Regions from separate parts of the Ensifer sp. LBL genome, predicted to be linked through region 2. Evidence: riboswitches for the same ligand, from Rfam matches in the RefSeq annotation. Region 2 holds a riboswitch; the other holds the start of a gene.
The links. Region 2 has a riboswitch for cobalamin ahead of bluB (5,6-dimethylbenzimidazole synthase). Riboswitches for the same ligand answer to the same signal wherever they lie in the genome.

Region 1 (8,962 bases), on a different contig from region 2:
GGGGCGAGCACTTGATCCCGTAGAACCCCTCCGCGTCGAGCGTGACCTCGATCTCCTCGTTGATCCCGCCCTTGAAACCAGCGGTACCTTCGGGAACCATGCCGTCGACCGTCGCCGCGTTGTGGCCGCTGGTGGCAGCGATGAATTTCACCGTGTCGCCGGGGGCGATCTGGAGGAAGTCCGGCTCATAGACCATCGGTCCCGAAACGTTACGGTTGAGCATCTTCACCTCGTGCATTTCGGCTTGGGCGAACTGGAAAGCGGTGAGAAACAGGGACAATCCGAGGAGAAGCGCGCGCATGTAAATCCTTGCTAGGCTGAATGAAAGCGGAAGATGGAGGTTCCGTCCTCGGGGTCGACGACGATGCTCGCACGAACACCGAAGACGGCGGCGATCCGTTCGACGGTCAGGACTTCACGCGGCGGCCCCAGCGCCACCAGCCGGCCGGCGGACATCATGCCGACGCGGTCGCAGCCAAAGGCCTGGTTGAGATCGTGCAAGGCGACCACGGAGGTTATCGGCAGGTCAGCCACCAGCTTCAGGATCGAAAGCTGGTGCTGGATATCCAGGTGATTTGTCGGCTCGTCGAGCAACAGGACCTGCGGCTGTTGCGCCAAGGCCCGCGCCAGGTGAACCCGCTGGCGTTCCCCGCCGGAAAGTGTTGCCCACGAACGGTTTTCGAAGCCCGCCATATCGGTATCGTCGAGCGCTTGCCTGACAATCCGGTCGTCTTCGGCCGACCAGGGCTGCAGCGGCGTGAGCCAGGGCGTGCGGCCAAGTTCGACCGCATCGCGAACCGAGATCGCTTCCGTCGTCTCGGCTTGCTGCTCGAGGAAGGCGATCAACTGGGCAGCCTGGCGGCGTGGCATGGCGTGCAGCATCTGCCCGTTGATCCGCACCTCGCCCGACGTCGACCGGACGATGCCGGCCAGCAGCCGCATCAAGGTCGATTTGCCGGAGCCGTTGGGGCCGACAAGGCCGAGTGTCTCTCCCTGCCGCACGGCGAGATCTACATGGGAAACGATCGCCTTGCCGCGGACGGACCAGCCGAGATCGCGTGCTTCCAGGATCATGATCGGCGCCTCCCGCGGATAAGGATCAGGGCAAAGGCCGGTGCCCCAACCAGGGCGGTGATCACGCCGATCGGCAGCACCTGGCCAGGAACGATCGTCCGCGACAGGATATCCGCCGCGATCAGAAAGACCGCCCCCATGAGGGCGGTTGCCGGGCCGAGCCGGCCATGACGCACACCAACCAGGAAACGGGCCGCATGCGGTATCACGAGCCCGACGAAGCCGATGGAGCCGACAATGCTGACCATCACGGCCGTCACCAGCGCGGTAAGGCCGATCAGCACCACCTGGACGACCCGCACGGGCACGCCGAGCGAGGCGGCGGATTCCGCCCCGAAGGAAAAGGCGTCGAGCGCACGGGCATACCAGATGCAGGCGCCGAGCCCGACAAGGGCCACGGGCACGGCCAGCCAGACGTCCGGCCACCGCGCACCGCTGAGGTTGCCGAGCAGCCAAAACATGATGCCCCGCGCCTGCTCCGCATTGGCCGACTTGGTGATGATGAAAGAGGTCAGCGCGTTGAAGAGTTGCGATCCGGCGATGCCGGCAAGCACGATCTGCCCTGTTCCGCGCAGGGTGACCCCGCCACCGGCGGCACGAGCGAGGATCGCCACCATCAGGAAAGCTGTCACGGCACCGACAAAGGCGCCGAGCGACATGGAGACCGCGCCGGCGCCGAGGCCTGCGACAGTGACGGCCACTGCGCCGGTCGAGGCGCCGGCGGAGATGCCGAGAAGATAGGGATCCGCCAGGGCGTTGCGCAGGAGGGACTGGAGCACCATGCCCGAAACCGCGAGGCCCGCCCCACAGCAGGCGGCAACGATCGCCCGCGGCAGGCGGTAGTTCCAGATGATCCCGACATCGATGGGATCGAGCCCATAGGTCGCGCCGAAAATCTTGTTCGCCAAGGTCTGGAGAACCGTCAAGACGGGTATCGGCGTTTCGCCGATGCAGGTTCCGGAAAGAACGGCGGCAAACAGAGCCAATGTCCCCGTGGCTGCCCGGCCAAGCCGGGAAGCAGGGGCGCGCCGCGAGAGGCCGGTCTTCACTTCGCCAACCCGAAATCCTTAAGCGCAGCGGAGAGAACTTCGATGCCGGCGACCGTTCTGATCGTGGCGTCCATCGCGTGCGCATCCATGACGACGATGCGGTTGTTCTTCACCGCGTCCATCTGGCTGGCAACCGGATCGGTCTTCAGGAACTCGATCTTCTTCAGGTAGTCGTCGGCCGGAAAGCGCCGGCGATCCATCTTGGCGATGACGATCATGGTGGGGTTGGCCTTGGCGATCGTTTCCCAACCGACGACCGGCCATTCCTCGTCGGAGCCGACCACGTTGCGGATGCCGAGCTTGTCCATCATGTAGGCAGGCGCTCCCTTCCGGCCGGCCACATAGGGATCGATGTCCATCTCCGCGCTGGAGAACCAGAAGGCCGCGGACACATCCTTCAAATTGAGCGCCTTGGCCTGCTCGATGGCGTTGGCCTCACGCTTGGCGAGTTCCGCGACGAATGCCTCGCCTTTGTCCTGAACATCGAAGATCTGCGCGAGTTCACGCACGCCCTGATGGATGCTGGCAGTCGAGAAGAGCGCGCTGCGCGTGCCGTCCACACCCACCGAGTTGTCCTTGGCGACGCAGTCGGCCGGAAGGACATAGGTCGGAATTCCCACTTCGTGGAACTGGGTTCGGGTCGCAACGATCCCTTCGGGGCCGACGTGCCAGACGAACTGCACGGCGACGAGCCCCGGTTTCTTGGCGACGACGCTTTCAAAGCTCGGGTCGTTGTCCGCCAGGCGCGGAACCTTGGCATTGACCTCGGCAAATTCCGGCAGCACGTCATTGAACCAGACCGACGTGCCCGTAACCTTGTCGCCGAGGCCGAGCGAGTAGAGAACCTCGGTTGCCGCCTGCCCGACGGTCGCCGAAGTCGCCGGCGCCTTGTCGAAGGTGATCGCCTCGCCGCAATTGTCCAGGGTCAGCGGATAGGCGGTGGGTTCGGCAGCAGCGGCGGTGGCGAAGAAGGCGAAGCCAGAGGCGGCAAGCAGGAAACGCGAAGCGGTCATGGCACATTGTCTCCGATCTTTTGATCGCGCGGATCGGAGGGGACGAGCCAGGACGCAATGATCGAACCGATGTTCAAGAGAACATCGACAGCCGGCACTTGTGGCGCGACCAACGACATCGACAACCTCCCCGGACACCCCGCCCGGCTTGTTCAGTTACAGGTGTCGGTAGGTCTCCTGACTGACGGGTCTTGGCTCCCTCTCGGCCTTCCCGGACCATCGTCCAGTGGCATTTTCGAGAGAGGACTGGCCGCCTACAGTTGCGGGGGCAGTTTCGTTTCGCGGCGAGCCGCGGCGAATTCCCTGTTATTTCCTTTCGGAAACCGACGAGAATTCACTACTCAACGAACGAGTGGAGCGCAAGCATGAAAGCGGCGCTTTCGAAACCACTTGCCAAGAAAGGTAGAAATTCTTTCGCGTCTCGTAATTTCACTAAATATCACTCCCCGCAAATAGGGAGAACATTGCCGATTGTCGAAAACTATACGCAAATGAATACTGTTTAAGTGATCCGTAATTCACACCATCTTCAGACTTACCCTTCGAGGCCAGTCTTCAGCCTGTCGAGAATGGCCACGGCATGGGCGGCATAGTCGCTGATCCAGCGGTCGTGAATGTGCTTGATCGGCAGCGCATTGAGATAGTTCCAGCGCTCGCGTCCTGCCCGCCTGACGATGATCAAGTCGGCGTCCTCCAGCACGTTCAGATGCTGCATCACGGTGCAGCGATCCATGTCTGAAAAGGCCGCGCAGAGCATGCCCGTGGTCTGCGCCTCGCCCTTGAGACGATCAAGCATCGCCCGCCTGCGCGGGTGAGCCAATGCCTTGAAAACCAGATCTTCGTCCTGCTTGCTTGACACGTTATGTTTTTACAACATATTGAAAGCGGACGCAACGGAGACGGCGCCGATGAGACGGGTTTGCGAGCTTTCGCGAGCACTCCAACCGAGCCTGATGGCTGGACTCCGTCGGTCGGAGTTCAGCCTTGCGCCGACACCTCCAAGCAAACCGCCCCAAAGGGAGATGATTGAGAATGCTGCCTAAAATCGCTTCAATGGACGAGTGGCAAGCCGCACTCGAAAAACAGATTGCCAGGGAGAAGGCACTCACCCGCGCACGCGATGAAGTGAGTGCCGAGCGCCGGCGCTTGCCGATGGTCAGGATCGACAAGGACTATTCGTTCGAGGGGCCCGAAGGCACGGTAAGCCTCGCCGACCTCTTCGACGGACGGCGGCAACTGATCGTCTATCACTTCATGTTCGCGCCCGGATGGAAGGCGGGCTGCGACGGCTGCTCCTGGGTCGTGGACGCGATGACCCATCCGGCGCATCTCAACGCACGCGATACGTCCATCGTGCTGATTTCGCGCGCGCCGCTGGAGACGCTGCAGAAATACCAGGCCCGGATGCAGTGGCAGCACCCGGTCTGGTACTCTTCCATGGCGAGCGACTTCAACCACGACATGGGAGCCACGGTCGCCGATCCGGATGACCCGACAAGGACCAGCGAGCGCCATGGCGTCAGCGTCTTCCTCAGGGACGGCGATCATATCTACCGCACCTATTTCAACGGTGCGCGTGGCGTGGAGTATCTCGGCAGCATGTGGACCTATCTGGATCTGACGCCCTACGGTCGACAGGAAACATGGGAAGCCTCTCCTGCGGGATGGCCGCAGACAGAACCCTATGTCTGGAACCGGCGGCACGACGAATACGGGACCGAACCGGCCTTCTGATTTTCCGCGGCGGCGAACATGGAATTGTCGAGCCACCGCTCCTACGTCTTGTCTGGCCGATCGCCAGACCTGCGTCATTGCCGCGAACCCGAACAGGGATCGCGGCAATGGTGAAGGGATGCCACCGGCCCGGCACGGAGCGCCGAACGTGGGGATGGATCGCGCTTCTAAGAGGCGCGCCGATGGGGGCGGCAATCGATGGGAAACGCGACGCAAAACCGCAAGGACGGTCCGGCACCGAGCGGCAAGAGGTTTTGGCGGCGACGCGTTCGGATTGCATCGATCATGTTGGCCGCCCTGCTTCTCCTGGTGGTCGCGCCGCTTGCCGTCATTCTCTACCCAACGCTGAAGACCTATCCCCGGAGCGACTTTCCGGCCGCAGCCTCGCAACTGGAACGCAACAGGCAGGACCTTGCCCATCTGCGGCGCCTGATCGAGGTTGACCGAAGCTTCTCGCCAGCCGCCCAGGCAGCGTTTACGGGCTCCCTTGATGCGATCGAACAACGGGCCGACGATCTCGACCGCGCCGGCCTGGCGATGGCGGCAGCAAAGGCGGTCGCCATCGCAGACAATGGGCACACCAGCGTCGTCGGCCTCGTCGGTGGCCACAGTTTCAATGCGGTTCCGATCCGGCTCGGCTGGTTTGCCGAAGGCCTGTTCGTGATCGCAGCGACAGGCGACCAATCGCACCTTCTGGGCGGAGAGATCCTTGAAGTGAATGGACGGGCGACGGAGGCTTTTGTCGATGCGCTGCGGCCCCATTTCGGCGGACCCGCCAATCTCGCCAGGGAATTCGTCCCGAATGTCGCGATTTCGCCGGAATTGCTCCATGCAGCCGGCCTTGCCGAAAGCCCGCGGGAAAGCGCCTATCTCATCCGCCTAAAGGATGGAAACGTCGCGCAGATCCCTCTTCTTGCCACGCCCGGCGCGCCGGAACCGTTGAACGCCCATGTCTGGCCTCGACGCGATTTCAGTCCCCTGTCGCAGACCGGTCGCGACGCCGGGTGGCAGCACGTGCTCGACGACGTCACGCTGCCGGCCTATCTCACGCGCCCCGACGCCAATTATTGGCACCACTATCCCTTGCCCGATCTGCTCTATGTCCAGATCAACCGCATCAGGGATGGAGCGCCGGAAGGCCTGTCGCAGGGGCTCGCCAAGATGCTGGATGAAGCGGAGAAAAAGCCCATACGCAATGCAGTCGTCGATCTGCGGTTCAACAATGGCGGTAACTACGAATTGACCGCCGATTTCTCGCAAAGGCTCCCGGCCATCCTGCCGCCTGACGGACGGCTGTTTGTGCTGACCAGCGCAAACACCTTTTCGGCGGCGATCAGCACGGCGGCGCGCCTGAGGCATTTCGGCGGGACGCGCACAGTTCTTGTCGGCGAGCCGATGGGAGACCGGCTGCAGTTCTGGGGTGAAGGCGGCCGCACGGTTTTGCCGAACTCGAAGATCACCATCCGCTATTCGACGGCCTATCACGACTGGGAGCATGGATGCAGCCTGTCGGAGATCAGGACCTGTTTCCTCCTGAATTACGCCTATGACGTTCCGGCAGGCCCGCTTCAGCCGGACATCCCGCGCTCGACGAGCTTTGCCGACTATGCCACCGGCACCGACCCTGCAATGGCCACAGTCATGCAGGTCCTCATGGTGGGCAACGCCGATTAAGGTGCCGCTTGTGGGGAAGCAAGCCGGGCCCGGCCATTCCGGGCGGCGGCGGATTCGCGCTGCGGCGACGCTTTACATGTTTTCGCCCGGCAGCTCGCTGGCTTGTTTGACCCAGTCCAGGAACTGCGCCTCGTCGAGTTCGTCGGCCTCATAGATGTCGAGATAGCGCACATCCGGCTGTTTCGACGTGCCGGGCGGCATGGGGCTGAACTGCGCGCCGCGGAAGAAAGCGACCTTCACGTATTTCGTCATGCAGTGAAAGCCGAGGAACCAGACATCCTTTTCCATGCCATAAAAGGGAGAGTTCCATTTGACCGCCTTTTCGACACCGGGAACGGCCTCAACGATCAGCCGGTCAAGACGTTTGCCCAGATCGCTTTTCCATCCCGGCATCGCAGCGATGTATTGCTGTATCGGGGCGTCTCCATAGCCCTTGGCGATCTGCGGGTTGCCGCCGGTCAGGAGGACTACGCCATCGGCCGACTTTGTCGGCGGAGTCTTGCGTCCGCTCGTTGCCCTTGGCGCAGCGGAAGCAGCTTTCGATGCGTTCTTTCCGATTTTCTTCTCAGACATGCGCGGACCTCGACTTTTCCGTCAGTTCGTCGCGGGTCGGATCCTCCGACACGGTCACGGAGTCCATACCCGAATGGCTATGCACGACACATAGCCATCCAGCTATGCATTGGTCAAGGATGAACCTCCAGCTTCAGCTGCGTTGCGGACTGCAACTCGATCCGCAAGACGCTTCGCCAAGTATTGGCAATCGGCACGGCATCTCTCCATCGCCGTAGGGTCATGGCATGCAGACGGTCGGGATCCCTGCGATCCCGGACATGTGCAGCAGCGGCTCGTCACGAGCCACCATTCGGGATCTCGAGCGTGCTCTCCATCAACACCTTGACCGCCGGACACCACCTTGATGCCGTCATTCTCAGGGTGCTGAAAGAACGGATTGCCGTTGCAACGGCGAACGCGCGCCGACCGGTCGAAGCGCCGGACAAGCTCGTCGACCACCTTCTCGACCAGCACCGCCTCAGCCTGCACTTCCTGAGCCTGCACGTGTTGACGGCCGCATCGCCTCGCCGCGAAGCCCTGCTTCTCGCCATCGATCGACCGGTCCCCCGCAAACATCTCCGACGGCTTCAGGGCATCGTCGGAGGTATCATCGAGAACGGCGTCCGCGACGGCCACTTCAAGGCACAGGATCATCATCTGTCTGCCGATCTTTTCACGGCGCAAACGAAGCCGATCTGGGATCCCATAGCCATCGTCGCGCGCCTGCAGGGATCCGAGTGCTACAGTCCTTATGAGCATGCCCGAATGGCCGTAGCCCGCCTGGGCTGAAAAAGGCGGCTTCCGCCCACACGGCTGCGGTTGCAGTCGTGTCCGCGCGTTCGCGCTCCACCAGCACAACGCCTGCCCGATCCCGAAGCTCTCCGATTAGAACCGGCACAACCGTTGCGGAAACCGGACGCCATCTTTCCGGCAGCGCTTGCTGCCTGCCCTCGTCGATCTGCAGCGTCGGGCGATGGCCAGAGCCCGTCCCCTGCCGCCCGCTTGCGCCGCTCCAGCAACGTGCCGAGGCGAGACGATTCGCGTTGCCGCGGAGCCAAAAGCGAACGCCGCCAGTCGCAGGGATGGACTGGCGGCGTTGACCACTTGGAGATCGCCTTCTTCTCAAGGCAGCGTTTTTCTAACACCGCACGATTCAAAGTCAATACATAAAAATATTAATCTCAATTGAGATCATAGCCATCATGAAAGCAAACGTCTCGCCAACGGAATTCAGCCTGGTGAAATGCTAATATGTAGCAATTTTGCAATATGGATCGATCATGCTGTAATTTTGAATTGAGATTATAAACTTTACGAATTCACTTTTGGTAAAATCGTGATACCCGATTGCATGCGCTGGCCAGCCGAAGATCGGGTGGCGCCAACAACCACAGCGCGAAGCAAGTAGGTCGCGGATCCACATCGGGTGATGCGGCCATCTTGCCTGATCGAACAATGAGAGGGATTTTCCCATGACGATGAAAAGCATACTTTTGGGATCGGCTGCCGCGATCGCGGCGACGTCCAGCGTCCAGGCGGCAGACGCAATCATCGCGGCCGAACCGGAGCCGACGGAATATGTCCGTGTCTGCGACGCATTCGGCACCGGCTTCTTCTACATTCCCGGAACCGAAACCTGCCTGCGCATCGGCGGTTATGTACGCTTCCAGACGAACTTCGGTCCGCGCGAAAGCGCTGGTCGCTGGGAAGGCAAGCAGTCGACTTCAGACTGGGATGCTTTTGCCCGCGCGCAGCTGATCCTCGAGGCGAAGAACGATACGGAATACGGCGCGCTCACCAGCTACATCGCCATTCAGGCCGATACCGACAACGACGCCCACAACAACTTCAAGCTCGACGAAG
Region 2 (8,962 bases):
AGCCCAGGCCGCGCACCCGGCTATCCTGCACGAGGCGGCGGGCGAGGACCGGCACGACGCTGTGGCGCTGATGCTGTCGCTCGGCTTCGACGTCAACCGCATGACCTCGCGCACGCCGTTGCACGAGGCGGCGCTGCATGGCCATGTCGCGATGGCGCGGCGCCTGCTCGATCACGGCGCCAATGCCTCGGCCCGCGACCCCTACCATCATGCACCGCCGATCGGCTGGGCCAAGTACAACGGCAAGGACGAGATGGTCGCCTTCCTGAAGGATCAGCCACTCGATGTCTTCGCAGCCGCGTCGTTCGGTGTGACCGCGCGCCTCGCCGATATCCTCGACCGGCAGCCGGATCTGATCGAAACGCCATTCGGCACGTTCCGCGGCCGCGGCCGGCCGGAACCGCAGCACGACTGGATGACGCCGCTGGCCTTCGCGGTGATCAACGGGCAGGCGGAATCGGTACAGCTACTTCTCGAAAGGGGCGCGAATGCGCGCCTTCGGGATGGCGCAGCAGGTCCATCGATACGCGATCTTGCCGTAGAGCAAGGCAATGCGGAGATCATCGCCTTGCTGCGCGTTTCGGCCGCCGCTCCGCAATAGGCTGTGCAGCAGGAGGCGCGGGCGATTGGCCCGCACCTCCAGATCTCCGCTGCGACCGCTGATTGTCGGCTGATTCAGCCGGTTGAAATCGTTAATTATTTTATCACCAGCTTATTTAAGCCAAACTTCGATATTGGCCGCTAGGGTGCCCTCAGTATCGGCTGCCATCGTTGCGCATCGCACCTCCACAAGTGCTAGAATGCCCGGCATGGCCGGTGCGGACGAGGGGGACTGGCGTGGTGGAAAAGGCGTTGCGGCAGGCAAAACGGGACAAGACGGTCTGGGCGATCCATGCCGCCTGTACCCTGGTCGCGGTCCTGATCATTGCAAGCCTCATCTATGTGCTCGATCGGTCGGTCACCGAGGCCGATCGTTTCGGACTTTCGGCCGAGCGCCGGCTCGTCGCAAACGAGTTGCGCCACCAGATGGATGCCGTCGTTCAGTTCCAGGCGCAGGTGTCCTTCTGGGACAAGACCTACGAGGAACTGGCGAGCGGGCACGCCAGCGACAGTTTTATCACGGACGAGCTTTCGGGCTGGCTTTGGGAAGACTACGGCTTCTCCTGGATCATCTTCACGGATCCGGCGCGCAACGTCTCGACGGCGCTCAAGGATGGCGTGTCGGTTCCGGCCGGGGTGGCGCGCGTGCCGCTCGACGAGGTCGACGATCTCGTGGAGGAGGCCAAGCGCCGCTACGACAATGCGCTCAGGAACAACGGCGGCACCTATAAACTCGATGTCACGACGCCGGATCCGCAATCCGTCATGCCGGCGGTGCCCGGCATCCACGCGGTGGACCTGCGCGAGATCGACGGGCGCATGAGCGTTGCGGTGGTGCAGGCGGTCATCCCGGAGACTTTGGTGGTTCCGGCGGAACGGCGCGATCCGGTGCTGATGGTCGCGGTTCGACCGGTCACGCCGAAGATGACGCGCGAGATCGCGGCGCGGCTGGGTATTCGCGGACTGGCCTTTGTTCCGCTCAACGAGCGGCCAGCAAGCAGCGCCTATGCGTCTGTCGGGCGCTGCACCGACTCGTCCTGTCTCGTGGCCGCCTGGGTGCCGAAATCGCCCGGCGGGTTCGTCCGCGCGGAACTGTTGCCGAGCGTCATCATCATGGCGATCGTCGCAGCCCTGCTGATGGCTTTCGTGGCGCTGCGCTTCTCGACGCTCTTTGCCGCCCTGCAGCAGAGCGAAGCGCTGAACCGGCACCTGGCCAAGCACGACCGCCTGACGGGGCTGATGAACCGCAGCGGCTTCGACGACATGCTGGCAGCGGCGCTTCTGCGGGCGAATATCCACCCTTTCACGCTGGTTTATGCCGATCTTGACGAGTTCAAGGAGGTCAACGACCGGCATGGCCACGCCGCCGGCGACGCCGTGCTGGTGGCCATGGCCGAGCGTTTTCGCAATCGTGCCGGGCCCAAGGGCACGGTTGCCCGGCTCGGAGGTGACGAATTTGCGGTCATTCTCGGCGATTGCAGCGAGGCCGAAGCCCGCAGCCTGACGGCCGGCCTGATTGCCGACGCGCAGACACCGGTCGCCTACAACGGCCAGATGCTCGTCGTCGGCGGCAGCGCCGGCATTGCCTTTGCACCGCGGCACGGACAGACGGCGCGCCAGTTGCTGCTGGCTGCCGACGAAGCGCTCTATCTCGCCAAGCGGCGCGGCCGCAATCGCTTCGAAACGGCCGATGACATGGTGTTGCCGGCTGAGAAGAACGACGGCCAGACGGCCGCTTGAAGGTTCAGCGCCGGCTGGCGGCCGCGCTACTCCGGAACATTGTAGGGCGTGATCACCACCACGGCGGAGAGCTGCGGGCCGATCGCCGGCGCCTGGGCGCCCGGCCGCAGCATCATCGTGCGAAATGCCGTGCGTGCATCGGTCCGTAGGTCGTGATGCAGTACGAAGTGAATGCGCCGTTCGCGCAGCAGCGCCAGATTGTCCTCATCGAGATCATGGGCGATGTAGAGCATGCAGGAGCGTTCGAGGCCCTCGAAGGCTGCAAGCACGGAGCGGTTGCCGCCGCCTATCGAATAGGCCGCGTTGATATCCGGATTGGCCGAAAGTGCTGCATGGGCCAGGAGCCCGGTTTCACTGTCGCGGCCGTGGCCTTCGCTGATCTCGACGATCCGGATTGTCGGATAGCGCTCGCGCAGCACCCGGCGAAAGCCGATCTCTCGTTCTTCCTCACCTCGAAAACGGCCGCTCGAAAGGGTCACCAGCACGGTTGCCGGCGCGCTGGAGAAGCGCTCGCCGAGGAGGTAGGCGGCCGTTTCGCCCGCCGCCCGGTTGTCGGCGCCGGCATAGGCCGTCCGCTGCGAATGGGGCAGATCGGTTACCAGAGTCACGACGGGCGTGCCGCCCATCTCGAAGCGGGCGACGGCGGCGACGATCTCGGGTACATCTGGCGCCTTCAGCACCAATCCGTCGGTTCCGCGCAGCCGGATCCGGTCGAGCAGTTGCACGATGTCCTGCGGGCGCATCGTCTCGGCAAAGTGAAACCGGCAGCGAAAGACGGTGGGCGCGAAGGTCAGCGCCTCGCTCTCGAAGGCGCGCCGCACCGCATCGGTAAAGCGCTGCGGCGACTCCATGACGATATCGATCGCGAACTTGCGCCCCTGGATGTCGAGGCCGGCCTGCTGCTTTTCCAGTTCCTCGATGGCTGCGCGAACCCGGGCCTCCGTCTGGCGGCGCACGCCCGGCCGCTCGTTGAGCACACGATCGACGGTCGCGGTGCTGAGGCCGGCCTGAAAGGCGATGTCCTTGACCAGAAACGGATGGGCCATCGTTGCGCGCTCCTGATGGATTTTTGATGGATTCTTGCTCTATATCATGTTTTGCCGCCGCCTATAGTCGTGTTCATCAGGATGTTTCAGAGGAGGAAACGCGATGAAGACCGACAACAAAGCGCGCCAGCGGATCGACCGTGTCTGGCTCACCGAGGAGGCCTGCGATCTCGAGGCGTTCCGGGCGGAAGTCGAACGCCAGACCAATCTGTCCGACTATCCCCATGCCTCCGGCTGCGAAAAGAACGTCCTGATCTATGACAGCGCCGCGTTGATTGCGGCGTGCGGCGACGGCGAGGCGCGGCGTTCGGTTCTGGCGGAAATCTGCGAGGCGCTGGCAACGGGCCCCGGCGTGGCGGTCTTCAAGCGCGCCTATGCCGATACGGCGGCAATCGACGTCGCAAGCGGGGTCTTCGACGCCATCATCGAAGAGCAACATCGCAGCAACAGCGGTGGCGGCGATCACTTCGCCAAGCCCGGCGCCAACGACCGCATCTGGAACTCGCTGGAAAAGCACTGCCTGAACGCACCGGAGAATTTCGCCGCCTATTACGGCAATGCCGTCATCGCGCTCGTCAGCGAGGCCTGGCTCGGGCCGAACTACCAGATGACGGCGCAGGTCAACCGGGTCAACCCGGGCGGGGCGGCGCAATCGGCGCACCGAGACTATCACCTCGGCTTCCAGACGGCGGCCGTGATCGAGCAGTATCCGGCGCATGTCCACAAGCTTTCGCCGGTGCTGACGCTGCAGGGCGCGGTTGCCCATTGCGACATGCCGCTCGAAAGCGGACCGACGCTATTCCTGCCCTATAGCCAGACCTATGTGCCGGGCTATCTGGCGCTCAACCGGCCGGAATTCCGCGCCTATTTCGACGCACATCACGTGCAGCTCCCGCTTGAAAAGGGTGACGTCGTCTTCTTCAATCCGGCGCTCTTTCATGCTGCCGGCACCAACCGCTCCCAAGATATCCGCCGCGTCGCCAACCTGCTGCAGGTGTCCTCGGCCTTCGGGCGCGCCATGGAAACCGTCGATCGACTGACGATGAGCGCGGCGCTCTATCCGGCCTTGCGGGCCTTGCTGGCGAACGGCAAGCTGTCGCGGGCGGAAGCGGCCAATGCCATCGCCTCCTGTGCCGAAGGCTACTCGTTCCCGACCAATCTTGACCGAGACCCGCCAATCGGCGGGCTGGCGCCGGAGACGCAGGCGCAATTGATGCGCGAGGCGCTCACTGCGGGAACGGGCGAGGAGGAGTTTCTTGCGGTGCTTGAGGCGCAGGCGAAACGCAAGCTGAGCTGACGCGCGAGCTACCATTTGACAGGCTCCCGGCGTGTTTCACCCGGGAGCCGCAGCCGTTTCAAACGATCATTTCCGAGGGAGGAATTCGATGAGTGGACAATTGCAGGGCAAGATCGCCATCGTCACCGGTGGTACGCAGGGGCTGGGCGCGACGATTGCTGGCCTTTTCGCTGAGCGTGGCGCCAAGGGTATCGTCATTTGCGGGCGCAACGCCGCCAAGGGATGGGCGAAGGCCGAGCAGATCGGCAAGGCACATGGCGCGAAAGTCGTCTATGTCGAAGCCGATCTGGAGAAAGTGGACGACGCCCGCAAGGTGGTCGCCGCTTGCGACGCCGAATTCGGCCGGGTCGATGCGCTGGTCAACGCTGCGGCCATCACCGACCGCGGCACCATCCTCGATACCACGCCCGAACTCTTCGACCGCATGTTCGCGATCAACGTGCGCGCACCGTTCTTCCTGATGCAGGAAGCGGTGAAAGTCATGCGGCGCGAGAAGACCGAAGGCACGATCGTCAACATCGGCTCGATGTCGGCGATGGCCGGCCAGCCGTTCATCGCCGCCTATTGCTCGTCGAAAGGCGCGCTCGAAACGCTGACCAAGAACACGGCCTATGCGCTGCTGCGCAACCGCATCCGCGTCAACGGGCTGAATATCGGCTGGATGGCTTCCGAAGGCGAAGACCGCATACAGCGCGAGTTTCACGGCGCGGCTGCCGATTGGCTCGAAAAGGCGGCGGCTAGCCAGCCTTTCGGCCGGCTCGTCGATCCGGCCGAGGTGGCGCGTGCCTGCGCCTACCTGTCGTCGGCCGAATCCGGACTGATGACCGGATCGGTCATCTGCTTCGACCAGTCGATCTGGGGCGCCTATGACGGTTCGCCGCATCCGGTCGCTCCGCTCTGAGGCGAGGCAGCAAGAAGCAGGTGGAAAGCGGCGCACCAGTTCCCGACCGGGACGGCGCCGCTTGTCTTTGTCAAACGGCTGTGCACTTAGTGCCGTCGTCAGGTGCCCGCGAAAGCGGGAGAATCGGGAATCCGGTCGAAATTCCGGAACGTGCCCAACGCTGTGACGGGGACGATCGCGTCTAAGATGGCCTTGAATTGATTCAAGGTTCTGCCACTGGATCTTCAATCGATCTGGGAAGGTGGGGCGATCGGTTGAACCGAAGTCAGAAGACCGGCCTGGCGAGATAGACCGAACCCCGCGTGGACGGCGGGAGGTTTTCGCATTGTTGGGGATCGAACGATGCTGACTGAACCGAAGGGCGGCCTTGCGGCTGCCGGTGCCTTTTCGCTGCAAGAGCGGGAGGCCGTCTACCGTGCCATCGAGACACGTCGCGACGTGCGCGATGAATTCCTGCCCGAGCCATTGCCCGATGATCTGATCAGGCGCCTGCTGGCCGCGGCACACAGCGCCCCGTCCGTGGGCTTCATGCAGCCCTGGAACTTCGTGCTGGTGCGGGCGGAAGAAACGCGCGAGCGGGTTTGGCAGGCGTTTCGCCGCGCCAATGACGAGGCCGCGCTGATGTTCGAGGCGGAACAGCAGGGAAAGTATCGCGCGTTGAAGCTCGAAGGCATTCGCAAGGCGCCGCTCAGCATCTGCGTCACCTGCGACCGCACGCGCGGCGGCACTGTCGTGCTCGGGCGTACCCACAATCCGCAGATGGACGTCTATTCCACCGTCTGCGCCGTGCAGAACCTCTGGCTTGCAGCGCGCGCCGAAGGGGTGGGTGTCGGCTGGGTCAGCATCTTCCACGAGGCCGAGATCAAGGCGATCCTCGGCATCCCCGACGATATCGAGATCGTCGCCTGGCTCTGCCTCGGCTATGTCGACCGCCTCTATCAGCAGCCGGAACTCGCCGTGAAGGGCTGGCGCCAGCGCCTTCCGCTCGAGGACCTGGTTTTCGAAGAAGGATGGGGATGCAGCAAGGAGAAGGCGTAAGGCTTCGTCCGATCAATTCTGGACCGGCTGATAGGCCGGTCCCTTCGGGTGCTTGAGGTCGATCGCAGTTTCTTCCTGCGGCAGGTAGGTGGGGCCGACGACGCGCACCTTGTTCTTCGACGGATCATAGGGCCGCTCTTCGGCCGGCACCTTGACAGTCTCGCCCGCCGCTTCCGGCTTCTTCGTCTCGATGACGATGATCGACGACTGGTCGTCGCCGGTCTTCGTACCTGTCGTCTTCGGCGTGGTTGCGGCGGTCTGCGGTATCTGGCAGCCGCACTGGCCGGGCTTGCTGACGGCGCGGGTGCGATAGGCAAAGGCGTTGGGCATTTCGGTATAGGGACGGCCGGTCACGGCCGAGACCATCTTGTCGCTCTCTTCCGTGTTGAGGTCGTGGAAATAGAGCTCCGTCTCAGCCCCTGGGCAGCGGGCCCGGCAGGCCTGTTCGTCGCGTGGGAAATCGGCCGGCGTCGCATCCGAAGAGATCGGGAAGAAGGCACCGTCACAGGTGCGCACGCACATGGTTCTGAGCGTGCCGCTATAGTAGCGCTCCTGCGGCGCGTAGCCGTCTTCGCCATGTCCGAGCATCGGGCCGTAGGCGTCCTCCGGTGGCAGGTCGGCAACGATGTTGCGGTGGCTTTCCGGCACGTCCGGTTCGACGCTTGCGAACTCCTCGCGGTCGCCATAGCAACCGTTGATCTCAAGTGCTGCGAGGATGCGGCGCCGGCTGTCGTCGCTGCCGCCGGCGACGATCTGCTCGCGCTCGGACTTCAGCATGCGCAGATTGTCTTCCATCTCGGCGATGAGACCGTTGAGCCCGCCGCAGGTGTCGGGGTCGCCGCCGTCGTAGCCGATGGCGTTGCCGCCACCGCAACCGGCGCGGCGGCGGTCGTTCTTGGCCCGCCGCAGTTCGATGTTCTGCCGTGAGATTGCGCTTGCATAGTCGCGCGCATCGGCATTGCTGGCGACGTAGTCAGGCAGTTGCGCGAGCCGGGCGTTCAGTCGGTCGCAGGCCGTCGATGCCAGTGACGGACCGGCACCGATCAGAACCAAAGGCACGAGGGCCGTAGCGACGTGTTTCAGGCGCGTGAACACGGGGCGTAAGTCTCTTCCTGTTGCCAGGTCGGCGCCAACTTCTGCGGGTGGCTGCCATCGGCATTCCTGTTTCGCCTCCATCATAGAGCTTGTCGGTGATCGTGCAACGACAAGCGACGGTTTGCGTTAACAGTGCCGATCGACGGACGCGCTTAGGCGGCGCGGGCGGTTTCCAGCGACATCGGGCGGTCGAGAACGGTGCCTTCGATCGCAGCGACCGCTTTCATCCGCGAAAGCAGATCCGGGGTCACTTCCCAGGCAACGGCAACCGCGAAGACCGAGCCGATGCGGTGCGGTTCGGCGATGCGCTCGCCCGGGCATCCCATGCGGCGGAACATGCGCTCCAGGAACACGTCCGTCACCGTAACGATGTGGCTGATGCCGGAAGCAAGGCCAAGCTCACCGACGCCGCACATGAGTTCGGCAGCCGCGACCGTCACCTGGTTCGAAGCGCGGTCCTGCGAAATCTCCGGCTCGATGCAGAAGCGGCTCGATTCCCAGACCGAAGCGCTACGGATTTCCGGATTGTCGCCAAGCAGGATCGGGAAAGTATCGTCGAGCATGTTCGGGCCGAGCGTCGGCAGGAGCCGCAGCGCGCCGCGCAGCCGGCCGGTATCGGGGGCATAGGACAGCACGTAGAGCGGGTTTGCCTGGTCGTAGTTGTCGATCTCCCATTCGCCTTCGGTCTGCACGTCCCATTTCAGGAAGTCGTGGAAGACGCGCTTGCGCAACCGGAACATGTCGTCGACGGCCGCCGGGTGTTGTGCGCGGGTCTTTCCGTTCAGGATCCTGATCATCGTTTTCTCCATCCGAGTTTGGGGATGGGGCGATGCTGTCAGGCTCGCGGCGGTTGCGTAACTGTCGCTAGCGACAGTTCAAATGCGCGATATTTGCCACTAGATTTCGAGGGGTTTCGGTGGAGGTGTGTCGTCGGGTGTCAAACGGTGGGGATCAGCGCGTGTCGTACGGCCTGTGCCACGGCCTGGGTGTTGGAAACGACATTCAGCTTGCGCCGCGCATTGGTCATGAAGAAGCGCACGGTGCGCTCGGAAATACCGAGAATCGTGGCGATTTCCCAATAGCTCTTGCCGGCGGCAGCCCAGGTCAGCACCTCGGTCTCGCGCCCGGTCAAACGCATCTCGCGGGTCGAAATGCTGCCAGCCATGGCGCCATGCTCAAGCATGGCGGCATGGAAGAGATTGGCGGCCAGCTGGAAATCACGCAGGTGATGCCGGCGATAGGTCG

Region 1: linked by a shared signal. The riboswitch ahead of OKW20_RS22995 (ABC transporter substrate-binding protein) and the one ahead of bluB (5,6-dimethylbenzimidazole synthase) in region 2 are both predicted to bind cobalamin.

Annotation. Positions count from the first base shown of each region.
Region 1 is NZ_JBNDJY010000005.1:661,228-670,189, forward strand. It holds gene OKW20_RS22980 (pseudoazurin) at 1-301, opposite strand, end outside; gene OKW20_RS22985 (ABC transporter ATP-binding protein) at 313-1,074, opposite strand; gene OKW20_RS22990 (FecCD family ABC transporter permease) at 1,071-2,123, opposite strand; gene OKW20_RS22995 (ABC transporter substrate-binding protein) at 2,120-3,136, opposite strand; cobalamin riboswitch at 3,287-3,479, opposite strand; gene OKW20_RS23000 (ArsR/SmtB family transcription factor) at 3,672-3,995, opposite strand; gene OKW20_RS23005 (DUF899 domain-containing protein) at 4,169-4,870, shown strand; gene OKW20_RS23010 (hypothetical protein) at 5,156-6,544, shown strand; gene OKW20_RS23015 (DUF1801 domain-containing protein) at 6,617-7,117, opposite strand; gene OKW20_RS23020 (hypothetical protein) at 7,424-7,888, shown strand; gene OKW20_RS23025 (porin) at 8,572-8,962, shown strand, end outside.
Region 2 is NZ_JBNDJY010000003.1:328,156-337,117, forward strand. It holds gene OKW20_RS13255 (ankyrin repeat domain-containing protein) at 1-601, shown strand, start outside; gene OKW20_RS13260 (diguanylate cyclase domain-containing protein) at 838-2,340, shown strand; gene OKW20_RS13265 (LacI family DNA-binding transcriptional regulator) at 2,367-3,386, opposite strand; gene OKW20_RS13270 (phytanoyl-CoA dioxygenase family protein) at 3,490-4,683, shown strand; gene OKW20_RS13275 (SDR family oxidoreductase) at 4,772-5,584, shown strand; cobalamin riboswitch at 5,668-5,880, shown strand; gene bluB (5,6-dimethylbenzimidazole synthase) at 5,927-6,622, shown strand; gene OKW20_RS13285 (DUF2865 domain-containing protein) at 6,635-7,717, opposite strand; gene OKW20_RS13290 (acyl-homoserine-lactone synthase) at 7,870-8,514, opposite strand; gene OKW20_RS13295 (LuxR C-terminal-related transcriptional regulator) at 8,655-8,962, opposite strand, start outside.